DNA from 4 places in the Streptomyces sp. NPDC017890 genome. Region 1 is predicted to be linked to each of the others. Evidence: riboswitches for the same ligand, from Rfam matches in the RefSeq annotation. Region 1 holds a riboswitch; each other region holds the start of a gene.
The links. Region 1 has a riboswitch for cyclic di-AMP ahead of ACH4F2_RS03565 (transglycosylase SLT domain-containing protein). Riboswitches for the same ligand answer to the same signal wherever they lie in the genome.
Positions count from the first base shown of each region.

Region 2: another riboswitch for cyclic di-AMP. It lies ahead of ACH4F2_RS23035 (C40 family peptidase); the one in region 1 lies ahead of ACH4F2_RS03565 (transglycosylase SLT domain-containing protein).
Region 3: another riboswitch for cyclic di-AMP. It lies ahead of ACH4F2_RS27225 (M23 family metallopeptidase); the one in region 1 lies ahead of ACH4F2_RS03565 (transglycosylase SLT domain-containing protein).
Region 4: another riboswitch for cyclic di-AMP. It lies ahead of ACH4F2_RS17890 (transglycosylase family protein); the one in region 1 lies ahead of ACH4F2_RS03565 (transglycosylase SLT domain-containing protein).

Region 1 is NZ_JBIRHU010000002.1:150,831-155,640, forward strand. Features, by position in the region: gene ACH4F2_RS03560 (HAD family hydrolase) at 1-794, shown strand, start outside; gene ACH4F2_RS03565 (transglycosylase SLT domain-containing protein) at 1,009-1,509, opposite strand; cyclic di-AMP (ydaO/yuaA leader) riboswitch at 1,515-1,682, opposite strand; gene ACH4F2_RS03570 (polyprenyl synthetase family protein) at 2,371-3,381, shown strand; gene ACH4F2_RS03575 (outer membrane lipoprotein carrier protein LolA) at 3,763-4,810, shown strand, end outside.
Region 2 is NZ_JBIRHU010000017.1:144,472-149,281, reverse strand. Features, by position in the region: gene ACH4F2_RS23055 (urease subunit gamma) at 1-151, opposite strand, end outside; gene ACH4F2_RS23050 (TetR/AcrR family transcriptional regulator) at 317-970, opposite strand; gene ACH4F2_RS23045 (ABC transporter permease) at 1,075-2,079, shown strand; gene ACH4F2_RS23040 (ATP-dependent Clp protease proteolytic subunit) at 2,249-2,437, shown strand; cyclic di-AMP (ydaO/yuaA leader) riboswitch at 3,188-3,332, shown strand; gene ACH4F2_RS23035 (C40 family peptidase) at 3,336-3,809, shown strand; gene ACH4F2_RS23030 (ATP-binding protein) at 4,011-4,502, opposite strand; gene ACH4F2_RS23025 (helix-turn-helix domain-containing protein) at 4,716-4,810, shown strand, end outside.
Region 3 is NZ_JBIRHU010000022.1:111,096-115,905, reverse strand. Features, by position in the region: gene ACH4F2_RS27235 (HPr family phosphocarrier protein) at 1-250, shown strand, start outside; gene ACH4F2_RS27230 (GntR family transcriptional regulator) at 424-1,164, opposite strand; gene ACH4F2_RS27225 (M23 family metallopeptidase) at 1,365-2,129, opposite strand; cyclic di-AMP (ydaO/yuaA leader) riboswitch at 2,142-2,306, opposite strand; gene ACH4F2_RS27220 (M16 family metallopeptidase) at 2,497-3,885, opposite strand; gene ACH4F2_RS27215 (M16 family metallopeptidase) at 3,882-4,810, opposite strand, start outside.
Region 4 is NZ_JBIRHU010000012.1:147,413-152,222, forward strand. Features, by position in the region: gene ACH4F2_RS17880 (cytochrome P450) at 1-1,162, shown strand, start outside; gene ACH4F2_RS17885 (transglycosylase family protein) at 1,308-2,351, shown strand; cyclic di-AMP (ydaO/yuaA leader) riboswitch at 2,535-2,701, shown strand; gene ACH4F2_RS17890 (transglycosylase family protein) at 2,705-3,439, shown strand; gene eno (phosphopyruvate hydratase) at 3,697-4,810, shown strand, end outside.

The sequences.
Region 1 (4,810 bases):
ATTCACTCGTCGCCACCGACCTCGACGGCACGCTGCTCCGCGGCGACGACACCGTCTCCGACCGGTCGCTGGCCGCGCTGGCGCGGGTGGCTCAGGCCGGTGCGCGGCATCTGGTGGTGACGGGGCGGCCGGCCCCCCGGGTACGGTCCCTGCTCGACCGCCTCGGCTGCACGGGGCTCGCGGTGTGCGGCCAGGGCGCGCAGGTGTACGACGCCGGCGCGCACCGGATGCTGTGGTCGGTCACCCTGGACCGGGAACTGGCCGAGACCGCGCTCGGCAAGATCGAGGCCGAGGTCGGGCAGGTGCACGCCGCGGTCGACCAGGACGGCGTCGACGGCCTCACCCTCATCGAGCCGGGGTACCTGATGCCCCACCCGACGCTGCCCGCGGTGCGGGTCGAGCGGCGCGACGAACTCTGGAGCACACCGATCAGCAAGGTCCTGCTGCGCCACCCCGAGCTGTCCGACGACGAGTTGGCGTCGACGGCGCGCGCGGTGGTGGGTTCCCTCGCGACGGTCACCATGTCGGGGCCGGGGACGGTGGAGCTCCAGCCGTGCGGCATCACCAAGGCGACCGGCCTGGCGCTGGCCGCCGAGCGTCTGGGGCTGAGCCGGCGGCGGACGATCGCCTTCGGGGACATGCCCAACGACATCCCCATGTTCGACTGGGCCGCCCACGGTGTCGCCATGGCCGGTGCCCACCCCGAACTCAAGGCGGTGGCCGACGAGGTCACCACGACGAACGAGGACGACGGCGTGGCCGTCGTCCTCGAGCGGATCTTCGGAGCCCCTTAGTACGGCTCAGCCACCACGGCCCAGTCGGTACGGCTCAGCCATCATGGCTCAGTCGGTACGGGCAGTCGGTACGGCTCGGCCGTGATGGCCCAGTCGGTACGGGCAGTCGGTACGGCTCGGCCGTGATGGCCCAGTCGGTACGGGCAGTCGGTACGGCTCGCCCGTCGCGGTTCAGGCGGTACGGGCGAGCCGGTGCCGACTCAGCCGTCGCGGCTCAGTACGCGCCGAAGACGTTGTCCATCGAGCCGTACCGGTCGGCCGCGTAGTTGCAGGCCGCGGTGATGTTGGCGACCGGGTCGTACGGGTCCCAGGAGGTGCCGGGCACGTGGTACGCCTCGAAGGTCGGGGCGATCACCTGGAGCAGGCCCTTGGACGGGGTGCCGTTGATGGCGTTGATGTCCCAGTTGTTGATGGCGAGCGGGTTGCCGGACGACTCCCGCATGATGTTGCGGTGGATGCCTTCGTACGTCCCGGGGATGCCGTGCTGGGCCATGATGTCGAGCGACTCCCGGATCCAGCCGTCGAGGTTGTCCGGGTACGTCGTCGCCGCGGCGGTGGCGGTCGCGGCGGTCGTGGTGGCGGCCGGGGTGGCCGCGGACGCGCTGGTGGCGCCGATGATCGGCAGGGCGAGCACGGCGGCGCCGGTGCCGGCCACGGCCAGCTTGCGGGCGAGGCGGCTGGTCCGGGCGTGACGGTTCTGACCGTTGGCAGACATGTGTGAGTCCCTCTCCTTACGCCTGCGAGGTGAGCTGTCGGGTTCGGGCGGGGAGGTGCCCGGCCGGGCCCTGACGGGCACGGCTTCACCCCGAGCCGCTCCGGTGGTGACCGGTGCGGCGGCTTACCTGGGTCCCCCGCTCCTGCCTGCGAGTTTGTTGGCGGATGACTGTGCGTTCGGGCGGTGGCAGGATTCGGCGTCCACCCGACAGGCCGGGAACGTATGCGACAGCACATGTCCGAAACAAGTGCAGGAATCACCCAACGCGCCTGTTGACCTTGGTCTGGGGGGTTTGGGGTACTTGATCCTTTGCGGCTGCCAAGGCTCAACTGGCTTGCGGGGCAAAGGGAGGGCGCAGCCGGCGGCGGGGTTGCCTGCGGGTGTGGAGGAGTGAGCCAACTCACCCGCTCCGTCAAGAGGGGTGAATCGGGCATTAGGGATGATTGGGGCCAATCGGCCGTCGGTGGGGAGGTCTTCGGGTGCCGATCGGCGACCGGGCGGGCCCATCGCCGTGCGTGCCCCGTGCGCGACCCCGCCCGGACCGGTGTTTCCGCGCACTGCGGGGGCATCCGTTCGGGGTGGGGGCGCAGTGGGCCGAGTGGGTGACGTATTCGGCGTGCGAGCCGTTGGGAGGGGTGATGTGATCTTCGGTGGCGGGTTCCGGCCCTGGCGATGTCGATCAATACCTGCTCATATCACCTGATCAAAAACATACTGTGCATGATCCGATACCGACCAGCCTGTAACGGTGGGCGCTAGCGGTGATCGAAAGGTGACCGGATACGCTGACTTGAGTGGTGGCAGCGACCTATCGACAAACCAGGTAATCGCCAGTAGACACCAGCAGACAGGAGACCCCTCGTGACCGTCGTCGGGCCGTTCGGGCTGAGCGTGCGGGACCAGGCTCTGGAAGCCGATGTCCAGGCCGGATTGGTTGCTGTCGAGGAAGGGTTGCTTGAGGCAACCAAAAGCGAGGTTCCGTTCATCACGGAGGCCGCCCAGCATCTGGTGCGGGCCGGCGGCAAACGATTCCGGCCACTGCTGGTGATGCTCTCGGCCCAGTTCGGCGACCGCTATGCCCCCGGCATCGTGCCCTCGGCCGTCGTCGTGGAGCTGACCCACCTCGCCACCCTCTACCACGACGACGTCATGGACGAGGCAGCCGTGCGCCGTGGCGTGGCCAGTGCCAACACCCGTTGGGGCAACTCGGTCGCGGTCCTCACCGGCGACTTCCTGTTCGCCCGCGCCTCGCAGATCCTCGCCGACCTCGGGCCCGAGGCGGTCCGCGTGCAGGCCCTGGCGTTCGAACGGCTCGTCACCGGTCAGATCCTGGAGACGGCGGGGCCGCAGGACGGCCGGGACCCGGTGGACCACTACCTGGACGTGCTGGGCGGCAAGACGGGATCGCTGGTGGCGGTCTCCTGCCGGTTCGGCGCGATGATGTCCGGCGCCGACGAGACGGTCGTGGACGTGCTGACCCAGTACGGCGAGCGGCTCGGCGTGGCCTTCCAGCTCGCGGACGACGTCCTGGACATCGCCTCCGACTCCCAGGAGTCGGGGAAGACGCCCGGGACCGACCTGCGCGAGGGCATCCCGACCCTGCCGGTGCTGCGGCTGCGCGAGCGGGCGGCCCGGCTGGGGCTCGCCGAGGACATCGCCTTGTGCGAGCTGCTGGACTCCGACCTGAGCGACGACGCGCGGCACGCGGAGGCGCTGCGGCTGCTGCGCGCCCACCCGGCGCTGGAGCAGGCGCGACGGGACACGGTCCGGTACGCCAAGGACGCCCGGGCGGCGCTGGCTCCGCTCAGGGAGTGTGAGGCGAAGGCCGCGCTGGTGGAGCTGTGCGACGCCGTGGTGCACCGGGCCGGCTGAGTCCTCCCCGGGCTCCCGCGGGCCCGCATCAGGGGGGCCGCCGCCGTACGCGGCGGCCGGTCCACGGGGTGGCGGCGTACGGCAGGTGAATGGCGTACGGCAGGTGGCTGCCCGGGGCGGCGTGCGGCGTGCGGCGGCGTGCGGCGGTGGATCGCGGCGTACTCCATCCCCTACGGGCCGGGGGAGGCGTGACCCCTCCGTGTCATCCCGCAGGAGTACGCGGAGTTGAGCCCGCGGTCTGACGATTCCGCTTGGCCGATTTGGTCAGATGGACACCACGGAAAACACCAATCCTCACCGATTCGGGTGAGAATGGCGGCTCAAGGGTGGACGAGTGCGAGGTCGCGAGACAGCCGCCGCCGACGAGGAGGCAGGGCACACATGGCACCGATCGATTCCGACGACAACACGACCGCCGGGGCGGACGGGGACCTGCGGACAGGACGGCGCAGGGCCGCGCGGTACGTCGTCCCGGTCACGGTGATGGGGGTGGCGGCCGCGACGATCGGCCTCGTCCCGGCGCTCGCCGACTCCGGGGACCCCGACCTTCCGAAGGTCACGGCGGAGCAACTCATCGAGAAGATCGCCAAGTCGGACGTGCAGCAGCTGTCCGGCACGGTCAGGATCAGCACGGACCTGGGGCTGCCGGACCTCGGCGGCCTGGAGAGCGGCCTCATGTCCGGTATGTCCGGAAGTCCGGGCTCGGGTGGTGACGAGGAGGGCTCCGCCGACCCGTCCGTCAAGCTCACCGAGCTGGTGTCCGGCACCCACACGCTCCGGGTCGCCGCTGACGGCCCCGACCGGCAGAAGCTGTCGCTGCTGGAGAACGCCGCCGAGTACAGCCTGATCCACGACGGCAAGGACGTCTGGGGCTACGACAGCAAGTCCAACGAGGTCTACCACTCCACCACGTCCGGCAGCGTCGAGCAGCCGGAGCAGGAGGTGCCGGCCACCCCGAAGGACTTCGCCGACCAGGCCCTCAAGGCGGTCGACGACACCACGTCCGTGACCGTCGACGGCACCGCGCAGGTGGCCGGCCGGGACGCGTACCGACTGGTGATCAAGCCCAAGCAGTCCGGTTCCACGGTCGGAGCCATCAGTGTCGCGGTGGACGCCGGAACCGGTATGCCGCTGAAGTTCACGCTGACTCCGGCGAGCGGCGGCGCCGCGGTCGTGGACGCGGGCTTCACCCAGGTCAGCTTCGCGAAGCCGGACGCCTCGACGTTCGACTTCACTCCGCCCAAGGGCGCGAAGGTCACCGAGGGCGACGAGGTGGCCAAGGCGCCGGAGCACGGGCGGGTGGCCGGGGGTGACCTCGCCGAGGAGCTGGACGGCCTGAAGGAGCCGGGCGGCCTGACGGAGGAGGACGGTCCGAAGGTCATCGGCGAGGGCTGGAACGCGATCGCCGCCTTCGACACCGGCGGCCAGG
Region 2 (4,810 bases), on a different contig from region 1:
GACCGTCCCGGGCGCCTTCCAGGATGTGCGAGGTGATCAGGGCGACGACTTCGGGATGGTTGAGCTTCACACCTCGTGCGCGGCGCTTCTCCGCCACGTCCGCGGCCACATGAATGAGCAGTCTCTCCTGCTCGTGCGGGGTCAGCTGCACTTACCACCTCACAGGGCATCACGCCGGGACCGAGCGGTCCGGCTGCCGCGGCCACCGCGACGGCTATAGATGTAACACACATGAATGCGCTGGAACGCACACGCCGGTGTTCAGAAACCGCAGGTGGATCGGGGTGCAGAGTAGGGCTGGAGTGTTTCGTTCACGTCACCCGGATTTGACCGACTGATTACCGATGCCGTCGGCGGCTCCTCGCATGCTCAGCAGCCCCCGCACGCCCTCCCGCAGGGCCTGCGGGGAGAAGCTGCCAAACAGCGCGTACTGGGCCCCGAAGCCCTGCACCATGGCCATCAGCGTCCGGGCCACGGCCTCCGGGTCGACGTCGTCGCGCATCATGCCGGTTTCCTGGTAGCGGACCACGACCTTCGCCCAGGCCGCCGTCACCTCGGCGAACCCCTCGCCCAGGAGAGCGGACAGCGCGTCGTTGCGCAGCGTCTCGGACCAGGCCTGGATCATGAGCCGCGGGAACAGCCACTCGCCGCCGTCCGTCACCGCCGGCCGCTCCCGTGCCATGTGCGCCAGGGTGCGGGCGATGAGCTCGTCGGGCATGGGCGGCGGGCTCTCCCCCGCCGCACGTTCGTACACGTCGCGGATGGCGCCCAGTACCTCGGTGACGATGGCCTCGATCAGCTCCTCCTTGCCGCTGAAGTAGCGGTAGACGGCCCCCGCCGAGAGGTCCACCTCCTTCAGCACGTCCTGCATCGACGTGGCGTGGAAGCCATTGCGGGCGAAGCAGAGCGCGGCGCCGTCGAGGATCTGCCGACGGCGGGCGTCGAGGTGTTCCTGGGATACGCGGGCCATGGCCCCAACCTAAAACGAACATTCCTTCTTGACAAGGCTGCCGAGCCGCCACACCGTGGAGGCAGAAACAAAAACGAACGATCCTTCTCTCATGAGGAGCACCCATGTCCCGCCCCTTCGTTCCCCACGGCCGCCGTGTGGTCGCCGTCGTCGTCCTGGTTCCCGTGCTGGTGGCGCTGGCACTGTGCGCCTTCGCCTGGCCGGCCGCCCGTACGGCAGCCCGCGATCTGCCGCTCGGCGTTGCGGGGCCACCCACCGCCCTCGCGCAGCTGGAGCAGCGGCTCACCCAGCGCGAGGGCGCCTTCGAGATCCACCGCTACGCCGACGAGGCCGCGGCCCGCGACGCCATCGAGGACCGGACCGTGTACGGCGCGGTGGTCGCCGGCGACCGGGGCGCGAAGCTGCTCACGGCGTCCGCGGCGAGCCCCTCCGTCGCCCAGCTGCTCCAGCAGGCGGTGACCGGGCAGGCCGCTGCCACGGGCACCCCGGTCCAGGTCGTCGACGTGGTACCCGCCCCCGAGGCGGATCCGCGCGGCGCGGCCCTGGGCGCGAGCGTACTGCCGCTCGCACTGGCCGGGATCGCGACCGGCGCCGTGGTGACCCTGCTGGGGCTGCGCGGGGTGCGGGCGGTCGTCGCGGTGGCCGGCGCCGCCGCGTCGACAGGCGCGGTCGCGGCGGCGGTCGCGCACAGCTGGCTCGGGGTGGTCACCGGTGACTGGTGGGCCGTGGCCGGTGTGCTCGGCCTGTCGGCCCTGGCAGTCGGCGCGGGCGTCGCCGGGCTCGGGGCGCTGTTCGGGCGGGCGGGTCTCGGGCTGGGCGCGGCCGTGATCATGCTGCTGGGCAACCCCTTCTCCGGCGCGTCCTCGGCGCCTCAGATGCTGCCCCGACCGGCCGGCGCGATCGGCCAGTGGCTGCCGCCGGGGGCGGGCGGCTCGCTGCTGCGCTCGGTGTCCTTCTTCGACGGTGCCGCGGCCACCGGCCCCGCGCTCACGCTGACGTGCTGGTCCCTGCTGGGTCTGGGCGCGGTCCTGCTCGGCGGCGCGCTGCGACACCGCGCACACGGCGCCTCACCGGCGCCCGACCGGACCCCGGCACCGGCAGCCTCCTGAACCCGGCCGGCCACCACGTCGGGTTCGCGGCAGCCTCCTGAACCCGGCCGGCCACCACGTCGGGTTCGGGCCCCGTGTTCCGCAGCGATGCCGAAACGGTGGCGCTCGCGTGCGCGGGGGCGGCGGCGGTGCCATGGACTCGGGTGAGCGGGCGCGCGGGTGGTGATCCATCAGCTCGTGCTCGCCGACCCGGCGGAGGGGGCAGGCCAGTGAACTCGCGCTACATGTCGGCAGGTTGGTCCGCATCTGTGTTCGCTCGCCGGAGATCCTCATGCGACACACGGGCCGCACCTCCGAGCAGATGACCGCGGACCTCGAGTGCGAAGCGGCCCTCGACCCCCAACAGGCTGCGGAGTGAGGCCTGGTGGGTCGTATCGTGCCCGCCCGAAGGGGCACTCCCCCCGCTCCCGTTCGAGGGGAGCCGCCGATGCTGCCACGGGAACCGCCTCCGCCGCCCGGCCCTGACGCACACCGAAGCGGAGATGACCGGCCGTGACCTGGACGCCGTCGATCTGCTCGGGCGCCTCACAGCCGCGCGGGTCGGCGACACCTGTCACGGTCTGCGGGCCGCGCAGGCGCTGGCCGGCAAGGGCGACGGCCCTGCGCGACACGCCGGCGCCGATCCATCGGCGGGGCGGGACGGAACTGCACGCCGGCACCCTGGTCCGGGCGCCGCCCGTGCTGGGCGGTGAACGGCGGGCGGCACGTGCCGGCCTTCCGCCGCGTTTTGGGAGTTGACGCGTCAGAGGGTGAAACGGACCAAACGGCGTACCCCCTTTCGGCGTAGGAACACCATCGATTTCCGACCGGCCGAAGTTGCGCAACCCTCGTGCTCACGCAGTGGAATGATCCGCTGCGCCGCTGGTCCCAGCGTCGTCACCGCACTCGGTGACGGGTCGAACGCGGAGGCGTCCACCCGAACGGGTGAGTGGTGTGTAACAACACAAAGGGCACGTCCCGTTGGGATTCTCCCTCTGGGCGAGACAAGATCCGTGACTGACGACAAGCCCTCGCCGCAGCGGCGGGGCGGTCCGGGCGGACGCCGAGTCCTGCCGCCGCCCGGACGACCGGTCGACAGGAGTGGATCGGCAGGAGTGGAGGACCCGAGCACGACGGGTCGCCGGAACGGTCATCTCCGCGAGGAGGACGCCGGGCCGAGCAGCCCTTGGGGTGAAGCCGCACTCGTGCGGCCGGGCAACTTCGCCAGCCCGAATCCGACAGGTCATCCTTCACAGGCGGCTGACGAAGGGTTGCGCATGTCTGCGCTCAATCGTGTCCCGTCGCTGATCGCCCGTGCCGGTACGGCCTCGGCCCTCACCCTCGCCGCCATCGGCGGATCTGTCGTGGTCCCCGGTGCCGCCTCCGAGGCGGCCGCGGCGGCTCTTGCGACGAAGGCTCTCAAGATCGCGGCCTCCAAGAAGGGTTCACCCTACAAATGGGGCGCCGTCGGACCACGCAGGTTCGACTGCTCCGGGCTGACCCTGTATTCGTTCAAGAAGGCCGGCAAGAAGCTGCCGCGCACCGCGGCTCAGCAGTACAACAAGACCCGTCACATCTCCGCCAAGAAACGCAAGGCCGGCGACCTGGTCTTCTTCCACTCGGGCAGCAGCGTCTACCACGTCGGCATCTACGCCGGGAAGGGGAAGGTCTGGCACGCCCCGAAGACCGGGGATGTGGTCCGTCTGCAGAAGATCTGGACCAACAGCGTCTGGTACGGCCGGGTCAAGTGACTTCCGCTCCTCGCCCTGAAGGGCGGGGAGTCGGGCCACGGCCGGCCGGCCGTCCCGGTGGGTTCCCGCCGCGACGCGCTGTGCCGGTACGCGTATCCCTCCTGCCCGCGCTCGACAGGCCGAGGCCGCTGGTCCGGCGGTCCCGGCGGCGTCGACCGGCGCGCGGTGCGCCTCTGCGGCGCGCCGAGTACAGTCGGCGCCTCACCGCTGGGGCTCCTGCCGTCCCGAGGCCCGCCCCACGGCCGTGGCCGGCTCGGGGGGCACCGGACTGCCCGGCGGCGTCCAGGGCAGTTCGATGGAGACGGTCTTGCCGCCCTCGCGCGTGGGCCGCACCCTCAGCTTGCCGCCGCACTCCGCCGCCAGCCAGCGGATGATCACCATGCCGCGGCCGTTGTCCTGCTGGACGGCGGCGGGCAGACGCTTGGGAAACCGCGGATGGCTGTCGGTGACGCCGACGCGCAGTCTCGCGTCGCGGTCGAGCACGAGGTCCACCGTGAAGGTGGGTGACTGCCCGAACGTGTGCTGAACCGCGTTGGTCGTCAGCTCGGAGACGATGAGCCGGACGGTTTCGGACACGTCGGTGTCCGCCGGCAGGCCCCACTCCGCCAGCGTGCCGACCACATAGGTACGCGCGGCGGCCACCGAAGCGGGATCGCTCGGCAGAGTGACGGATGCTTCCAGATGGTCTGCCATGGCGACGTCGTCCCTTCCCACGGGACCGCAGCCCGACACGGGGCGGATGGTTCGAGTACGGTCCCGGACTGGTGCTTCGCCGCCAGACTGCCATCACCGGCCCGTGAAGGACGGCGATCCACCAAGATATGCATATATCTGTCGCTCGATGCGGTGAACTCTGCGACGGCAGAGCGTATTCGGACGGCCCATAGGGAGTAAGGGGAGTGGCCCATGCAGCACGGTCCCGTGGTGCGCCGCCGAAAGCTGGGCGCGGAACTGCGCGCCCAGCGGACGTCGGCGGGTATCACCAGCGGCGAGGCGGCCCG
Region 3 (4,810 bases), on a different contig from region 1:
CGAGGGTCTCCACGCCCGCCCCGCCTCCATCTTCGTCCGAGCCGCCACGGCCACAGGCGTCCCGGTGACGATCGCCAAGGCCGACGGCTCCCCCGTCAACGCGGCCTCCATGCTGGCCGTCCTCGGCCTCGGCGCCCAGGGCGGCGAGGAGATCGTCCTCGCCTCCGACGCCGAGGGCGCGGACGCCGCCCTGGAGCGGCTGGCGAAGCTGGTCTCCGAAGGACTCGAGGAGCTTCCCGAGACCGTCTGAGCCGTCTGAACCGTCTGAACCGACCGTCTGACGGACAGCGGCACCGAAAGGCCCGCCCGGGACCACCGGGCGGGCCTTTTCAATTCCTTTTCCGCTTCGCTCTCGCCCAGGCATCCGGACAGGCACGCCGGTACACAGGCGCGTATTCGGGCAGCAGAAAAACAGCCCCCGAATTACTTCCTCTTTGTATACGGCCCCCGTGTTAAGCCCGCAGGCTCGGCGTGTTTACGGGACGTTGCGATTCCCTCACGCGGCGATTCGCTCACCCGCCTCGTCCGTTCGCCTTCTGAGGCGAATCGCAGCCGGTGTCCCGGCTTCGACCTCTCGGTGTGCAGCGCCATGAGCGCCCGCGCGCGCTCGCTGTCACCCCGGGCCACCGCATCGACGATCGCGCCGTGCTCCGCCCAGTACTCCACGGGTCCGGCCGGCGCTTCCACGATGTACATCCAGGCGATCTTGTGGCGCAGCTGGGTCAGCAACGCCGTCAACGAGGGGCTGCCCGCGGCCTGGGCGAGGGTGTCGTGGAACCAGCCGCCCAGGGAGCGCAGATCCTCGCTGTTGCCCTGCCTGGCGCGCTCCTGACCCAGCCTGACCAGTCCGCGCAGCACCTTGAGGTGGACCTCGGTGCGGCGCCGGGCGGCCCGGGAGGCGCCGAGGGGTTCGAGGAGCGTGCGGGTCTCCAGCAGGTCGGCGGCCTCCTGCTCGGTGGGTTCCGCCACGCACGCGCCCGCGTGCCGCCGGGTCACCACGAAACCTTCGGCCTCCAGCGTGCGCAAGGCCTCACGGACCGGGACGCGGGAGACTCCGTAGCGGCGGGCGAGCAGTTCCTCGGTGAGCCGGCTGCCGCGCCCGTGTACGCCGGCGACGATGTCGTCCCGGATCGCCGTGCACACCGAGTGCGCCGGAATACGCATGCCCGACCTCCGCCTTAATCCCCGTGAAACGTCGACGATTGACGCGTGTGCAGTGACTCTAGGCCAATCGAGCGGATATTCCGACGGCCAGGCGGATTTCATGGGCATCTTTTGGACAGCGACGGCCTCTGGACCGCGTACGGAAATGCGAATGCCCCGGCTCGTGAGCCGGGGCATTCGCATTTCCGTACCGTCCGTCGTCAGACGTTCACGCCGTGGGAGCGGAGATAGGCGACCGGGTCCAGGTCCGAGCCGTACTCGGGGCTCGTACGGGCCTCGAAGTGCAGGTGCGCTCCGGTGACGTTGCCGGTGGCACCGGAGAGGCCGATCTGCTGACCGGGGGCGACCGCCTGGCCGACCGAGACGCCGATGGAGGACAGGTGGCCGTACTGCGTGTACGTGCCGTCGTGCATCTTGATCACGACCTGGTTGCCGTACGCCCCGCCCCAGCCGGCCTCGACGACGGTGCCGACGCCGACCGCGTGCACAGGGGTGCCGCTCGCGGCGTGGAAGTCGATGCCGGTGTGGCTGCCCGAGGACCACAGCGAGCTGCCGGCCTGGTAGGCGGTGGAGACGTAGGAGGCGGTGATCGGCGACACGAAGGTGTTGAGGCGCTTGCGCTCCGCCTCGCGTGCGGCGCGTTCCTTGGCCTCGCGCGCCTCCTCGGCCGCCTCGGCGGCCCGCTCGCGTGCGGCCTCCTGGGCCGCCTCACGGGCGGCGGCGTCCAGCGCGGCACGCTTCTGCGCGGTGGCCTGGGCGTCGATCTCGTCGGCTACGGCGTCCCCGATGGTGACGACCGGGGTGAGTCCGCTCTGCTCCGCCTCGGACTCGGCGGCGAGCGCCGGAGCCGCGAGGGTGCCGACGACGCCGGTGGTGGCGAGGGCCGCGACACCCGCCGCGCGGGCGGTGGTGCGGTGCATCCGGCTGGGACGGCGGTGCTTACCGGTGGCGCGCGTGAACGCCATGTAGAGGCTGGTCCTTTCCTTCCCTCTCGCCTACCGGGTTAGCTGACGGGTTCGGAGCAGGAAGGTCTCCTACGGACCCCCTCGCTGCACGCGCGGGCGTCCGATTCACCCCAGGGACTGCGATGGGTCCCCGGCTCCCCTGGCTCGCGCCGTACGGGGACTCGGCGATGACTGTCCGGTGCCGCGGGTGCGGCGCACTGCCTGACGAACAGCCCGGACGACGCTAAACGTGGTGTCTTCAATCCTCAAACGCAACAGGCTTTTTGTAGCGCACGCCACAGGGCAGACGGTCAGCCACTCCCTCAATTCGGACAAATGGCGGCCCTGGTGACACTGTGGTCACCAGGGCCGCCACGCGCGCGTGCCGCTACTCGGCCGCCACGACGGTCACTTCACCGATGCCCAGGGCCTCGACGGGCTCCTTGATCTGCGCCGCGTCGCCGACGAGGACCGTCACCAGACGGTCCACCGGGAAGGCGTTCACGACCGCCGCCGTGGCCTCCACGGTGCCCGTGGCGGCGAGTTGGCGGTAGAGCGTGGCCTGGTAGTCGTCGGGCAGGTGCTGTTCGACCTGGTCGGCCAGCGTGCCCGCCACGGCCGCCGCCGTCTCGTACTTCAGCGGCGCCACACCGACCAGGTTCTGCACGGCGACGTCGCGCTCGGCGTCGGTGAGCCCGCCCTTCGCGACCTTGCGCAGCACCGTCCACAGGTCCTCCAGTGCGGGACCGGTGTTGGGGGTGTCGACGGAGCCGCTGATGGCCAGCAGGGCGGCCCCCGTGCCGTCGGGCGCCGAACGCAGGACCTGCGCGAACGACCGCACACCGTAGGTGTAGCCCTTCTCCTCGCGCAGGACGCGGTCCAGGCGCGAGGTGAGGGTGCCGCCGAGGCAGTAGGTGCCGAGCACCTGGGCGGGCCACACGCGGTCGTGCCGGTCGGAGCCGGTTCGGCCGATCAGCAGCTGCGTCTGGACGGCTCCGGGGCGGTCCACGATGACGACCCGGCCCCTGTCGTCGGCGGTCACCGGGGGCACGGGACGCGGCTCGGCGGCGGAGCCGGTCCACGCGCCCAGCGTGTCGCCGAGCAGCGCGTCGAGGTCGACGCCGGTGAGGTCGCCGACGACCACCGCGGTGGCCGTGGCGGGTCGGACGTGCTTCTCGTAGAAGGCGCGTACGGCCGCGGAGTCGATGCTCGCGACCGTCTCCTCCGTTCCCTGACGCGGGCGCGACATGCGCGTCCCGGCCGGGAAGAGCTCCTTGTAGAGCTCCTTGGCCGCGCGACGGGCGGGGTTGGCCAGCTCGTGCGGGATCTCGTCGAGCCGGTTGCGGACCAGCCGCTCGACTTCGCTGTCCGCGAACGCGGGCGCCCGGAGGGCGTCGGCGACCAGGCCGAGGGCCTTGGCGAGGCGCGAGACGGGCACTTCCAGGCTCAGCCGGACGCCGGGGTGGTCGGCGTGTGCGTCGAGGGTGGCGCCGCAGCGCTCCAGCTCGGCGGCGAACTCCTCGGCGGAGTGCTTGTCGGTGCCCTCGGAGAAGGCACGCGCCATGATCGTGGCGAGGCCGTCGAGGCCGGCCGGTTCGGTGTCGAGGGGCGCGTCCAGATTGACCTCGACAGCGACGACCTGCTGGCCGGGGCGGTGGCAGCGCAGCACGGTGAGGCCGTTGTCGAGGCTGCCGCGCTCCGGGGCCGGAAACGCCCACGGCTTGGGCTCGCCGGCCTGCGGCTGCGAGTGGAATTCCATGGTGGCGAGCTCGGTCACTTGGCCGCCTCCTCGTTCTCGTCGGTGGCGTTCGTGTCGGCGTCGTCGGCGGGCGCGGTCGGCTCGTAGACGAGCACCGCGCGGTTGTCGGGGCGCAGGCGGGCCTTGGCGACCTCCTGGACCTCCTCGGCCGTCACCTCGAGCACCCGCTGTACGGCGGTGAGGGCGAGCTGCGGGTCGCCGAACAGGACGGCGTACCGGCACAGTTCGTCGGCGCGGCCCGCGACCGTGCCCAGGCGGTCCAGCCACTCGCGCTCCAACTGGGCCTGGGCGCGCTCCATCTCCTCCGGCGTGGGGCCCTCCTCGGCGAACCGGGCGAGCTCCTCGTCGATGGCGGACTCGATGACCGGCACCTCGACGTCACCGGACGTCTTCACGTCCAGCCACCCCAGGGAGGGCGCTCCGGCGAGCCGCAGCAGGCCGAACCCGGCGGCGACGGCCGTGCGGTCGCGGCGTACCAGCCGGTTGTACAGGCGGGAGGACTCGCCTCCGCCGAGGACGGTGAGGGCCACGTCGGCCGCGTCGCACGCGCGCGTGCCGTCCTCCGGCAGGCGGTAGGCCGCCATCAGGGCGCGGGCCGGGACCTCCTCCTCGACGATCTCGCGCAGCTCGCCGCCCATGACGTCGGGCAGCGAGCCGTCCCGGGGGGCCTGCTTGCCGTCGTGCGAGGCGATGGAACCGAAGTACTTCTCGATCCAGGCGAGCGTCTGCTCGGGGTCGATGTCGCCGACGACCGACAGCACGGCGTTGTTCGGCGCGTAGTAGGTGCGGAAGAACGCGCGCGCGTCCTCCAGCGTCGCCGCGTCCAGGTCGGCCATCGAGCCGATCGGCGTGTGGTGGTAGGGGTGGCCCTCCGGGTAGGCGAGGGCGGTCAGCTTCTCGAAGGCCGTGCCGTAGGGCACGTTGTCGTAGCGCTGCCGGCGCT
Region 4 (4,810 bases), on a different contig from region 1:
GAACCCGGCGCATCACGACGAGCCCGCGCACGCCAAGGGCAAGACTGGCATTCCGGGGGAGCGGAAGGCCGAGCTCATGACCCATCTGCTGAACATCGACCCGCCGGACCACACCCGGCTGCGGCGGCTGGTCAGCAAGGCGTTCACGCCCCGCCGGGTCGCCGAGTTCGCGCCCCGGGTGCAGGAGCTCGCCGACGGCCTCATCGACCGGTTCGCCGCCACCGGCTCCGCCGACCTGATCCACGAGTTCGCCTTCCCGCTGCCCATCTACGCCATCTGCGACCTGCTCGGCGTACCCCGCGAGGACCAGGACGACTTCCGGGACTGGGCGGGCATGATGATCCGTCACGGCGGCGGACCGCGGGGCGGGGTCGCCCGGTCGGTGAAGAAGATGCGGGGCTACCTCGCCGACCTCATCCACCGCAAGCGCGCGGCGCTGCCGCCCGAGCCCGGCCCCGGTGAGGACCTCATCTCGGCGCTCATCCGCGCCTCCGACCACGGTGAACACCTCACCGAGAACGAGGCCGCGGCGATGGCCTTCATCCTGCTCTTCGCAGGATTCGAGACCACGGTCAATCTCATCGGCAACGGCACGTACGCCCTGCTCACCCACCCCGGGCAGCGAGCCCGCCTGCAGACGTCCCTCGCCGCGGGCGAGCACGCCCTGCTGGAGACGGGCGTCGAGGAACTCCTCCGCTACGACGGCCCGGTGGAGCTGGCCACCTGGCGCTTCGCCACCCGGCCGCTCACCATCGCCGGGCAGGAGATCGCGGCCGGCGACCCCGTCCTCGTCGTCCTCGCCGCCGCCGACCGGGACCCGGAGCGGTTCACGGACCCCGACACCCTGGACCTCTCCCGCCGGGACAGCCAGCACCTCGGGTACGGCCACGGCATCCACTACTGCCTCGGCGCCCCGCTCGCCCGGCTGGAGGGGCAGACCGCGCTCGGCACGCTCCTCACCCGCCTGCCGGACCTGCGCCTCGCAGCGGAGCCGGCCGAGCTGCGCTGGCGCGGCGGACTCATCATGCGCGGGCTGCGCACCCTGCCCGTCTCGTTCACTCCGGTCGAGTCGTCGTCGGGCGATGGTCCGTCGTCGTCGGGGTCGGGGTCGGGCGATGGTCCTTCGTGGGCGGGCAAGGGCCCGTCTCCGACGCAAAGGTGACACGCGCTCAACTCTGTGATCTTCACGTGATCTGCGCGGCATGAACTTGTGACAAGCGATCATCTGCCTATACGTTCACGAATCAGCGTGGCGCCCCGAGCATCACCCGTCGCGCGGTCCCCGTTGTCTCGTGAAAGGTCGTCGCATGCTCTCCGGGAACGGTCGTCACCGCCGCCCCCGCCAGGCTCCCGCCCTGGTCGTCGCCGCCGGAGTGACCGGCTCCGCCATCGCGATCCCACTCCTCGGTGCCACCGGCGCCCACGCGGCCGACGGGGCGAACTGGGACCGGGTCGCCGAGTGCGAGACCGGCGGCGCCTGGAGCCAGAACAGCGGCAACGGGTACTACGGCGGCCTGCAGCTGTCCCAGGACGCCTGGGAGCAGTACGGCGGCCTGGAGTACGCACCCAGTGCCGACCAGGCCAGCCGCTCCCAGCAGGTGAGAGTCGCCGAGAAGCTGCACGCGGACCAGGGCATCGCCGCCTGGCCGACCTGTGGTCTGCTCGCGGGCCTGGGCAACGACTCGGCGTCCGTCGGCGGTGGCACGGGTGCGGCGGGTGACGGCTCGTCGGAGGGATCGGACACCTCGGGGACGTCGGACACCCCCGGCCTGACCAGCTCGTCCGGCTCGACGGAGGCGTCCCAGCCGTCGGAGCCGTCCAAACCCACGTCCGAGGCATCCCCCTCCTCCCCTTCCTCCCCGGCCTCGCCCTCCCCTGACTCCTCGTCGGACCGTGGGGACGATACGACCAAGTCCGACACGTCCCCTGAAACCGACCCCAGGAAGAGCACCGGTCCGCGCGACACCGGCGCTTCGCCCACGACCTCTCCGGAGGTCGGCGAATCGGACAAGCCGGGGCAGAGCGAGGGCTCTTCGGCTCTCACCGACACGGACGAGTCCGGCGCGGGCCGGCATCGAGGCGGCAGTGCCGACGAGGGGGTGGCGGACGGCCGCACGGCCGAGTCGTCGGGGCGGCACGCCTCGCGCGGCGAGGGTGAGGCACGCCAGGCCGTGGACGGCTCCTACACCGTGCGCTCCGGCGACAGTCTCTGGGGCATCGCCGACTCCCTCGACGTGGACGGCGGGTGGCATGCGCTCTACGTCGGCAACAAGGAGGTCGTGGGGGCCGACCCGGACCACATCCTGCCCGGTCAGACGCTCACGCTCACGGGCGAAACGGGTGAAAAGTAGAGGGAGTTCACGTCACGGTTAGAGACTCTATGTCCGTTTTGGATCTCGTGAGAGATAGGTCTCAGAAGCCGTGATCGTCTTTGAAAAACCGCGGAGCGCGTGTCTACGGTCATGACCGCTCGCCATCGCGGGCCCCGGCTGCCGCAACGCCGAATCCTGCCAGCGGCCGTCCGGGAACAGTCGTCGCGTCAAGCGCCGAAGGCAGGAGCGGGGGACCCAAGGTAAGTGCCGCGCCGGGCAGTTGAACCGGAGTGGCTAGGGGTGGAGCCGAGTTCCGCGAGGAACCCGGCCGGGCAACTCAACCGGCCCGAACCCGACAGCTCACCTCGCAGGCGTCGGTGAGGGGATCAACCATGCTGTTTTCCGGCAAGGGCAAGCACCGTCGCCCGTCCAAGGCCACCCGCGTCATCGCCGTCGCCGGCGTCACCGGTGCCGCCGTCGCCGCCCCGCTGATGGCGGCCGGCAACGCCTCCGCCGCCACCGCCTCCGAGTGGGACACCGTCGCCCAGTGCGAGTCCGGCGGCAACTGGTCCATCAACACCGGCAACGGTTACTACGGCGGTCTGCAGTTCTCCGCCTCCACCTGGGCCGGCTACGGCGGCACGCAGTACGCCGCCACCGCCGACCAGGCCAGCAAGGCGCAGCAGATCGAGATCGCCGAGAAGGTGCTCGCGGGCCAGGGCAAGGGTGCCTGGCCGGTCTGCGGTACCGGCCTGTCGAACGCCGCGTACACCGGCGGCGGCTCCGGCGAGAGCGAGAGCCAGGGCAGCGGTTCCGCGCAGGGCTCCGGCAGCTCCGAGAGCTCGCAGAGCCAGAGCGGCGGCTCCACCGCCGACCGCTCCACCGAGCAGAAGGCCTCCCGCTCCGACGAGCGCCCGGCCGCCAAGAAGGAGACCGTCACCACCCCGACCGGCAAGAAGGTCGAGAAGGGCGACGGCGAGTACGAGGTCGTCGAGGGCGACACCCTCAGCTCGATCGCCGAGGAGCACGACGTCAAGGGCGGCTGGGCGAAGCTGTTCAAGCTGAACGACGACATCGTCGACGACGCCGACCTGATCTACCCGGGCCAGCAGCTGCACCTGAAGTAAGCGGCGGCCCCCTTGCTCCCGCCCCGGTGCGTGTTCCCCCGTACGCACCGGGGCGGGTTTTTCACGCCCCGAATCCGGACCGGTTTCCGGAAACGTCTTTGTTCCGTTCGGAAACAATTTACTCTCGGTTCTGTCCAGCGGGTGGGCGATCGGCTGGCCGATCGCCCGGAGCCGGTTAGGCTCGGTCCCGCAGAGCCGCTGCGGTCCTGTGGACCCGCGCGTCACACCGAAGCGTCACATTGAAGAAGGAGATGCTCGTGCCGTCCATCGACGTCGTCGTAGCCCGGGAAATCCTGGACTCCCGAGGCAACCCCACGGTCGAGGTCGAGGTCGGCCTCGACGACGGCAGCACGGGTCGTGCCGCCGTTCCGTCCGGCGCCTCAACGGGCGCCTTCGAGGCCATCGAGCTCCGTGACGGCGACCCGGGCCGCTACCTCGGCAAGGGCGTCGAGAAGGCCGTTCTCGCCGTCATCGAGCAGATCGGCCCGGAGCTCGTCGGCTACGACGCCACCGAGCAGCGCCTGATCGACCAGGCCATGTTCGACCTGGACGCCACCGACAACAAGGGCTCGCTGGGCGCCAACGCCATCCTCGGCGTCTCGCTCGCCGTCGCCCACGCCGCCTCCGAGGCCAGCGACCTGCCGCTCTTCCGCTACCTGGGCGGCCCCAACGCGCACCTTCTGCCGGTGCCGATGATGAACATCCTGAACGGCGGCTCGCACGCCGACTCCAACGTGGACATCCAGGAGTTCATGATCGCCCCGATCGGCGCGGAGTCCTTCTCCGAGGCCCTGCGCTGGGGCGCCGAGGTCTACCACACCCTGAAGAAGGTCCTGAAGAGCAAGGGCCTGGCCACCGGTCTCGGCGACGAGGGCGGCTTCGCGCCGAACCTCGGCTCCAACCGCGAGGCCCTCGACCTCATCCTCGAGGCGATCAAGGAGGCCGGCTACACCCCCGGCGAGCAGATCGCCCTCGCGCTCGACGTGGCCGCGTCCGAGTTCTACAAGGACGGCTCCTACGCCTTCGAGGGCAAGCAGCGCACGGCCGCCGAGATGACCGAGTACTACGCCGAGCTGGTCGAGGCGTACCCGCTGGTCTCCATCGAGGACCCGCTGTTCGAGGACGACTGGGACGGCTGGAACACCATCACCGCCAAGCTCGGTGACAAGGTCCAGCTCGTCGGCGACGACCTGTTCGTCACCAACCCGGAGCGCCTGGCCCGCGGCATCGAGGAGAACTCGGCCAACGCCCTGCTGGTCAAGGTCAACCAGATCGGTTCGCTGACCGAGACCCTGGACGCCGTGGAGCTGGCCCAGCGCAACGGCTTCAAGTGCATGATGTCCCACCGCTCCGGCGAGACCGAGGACGTCA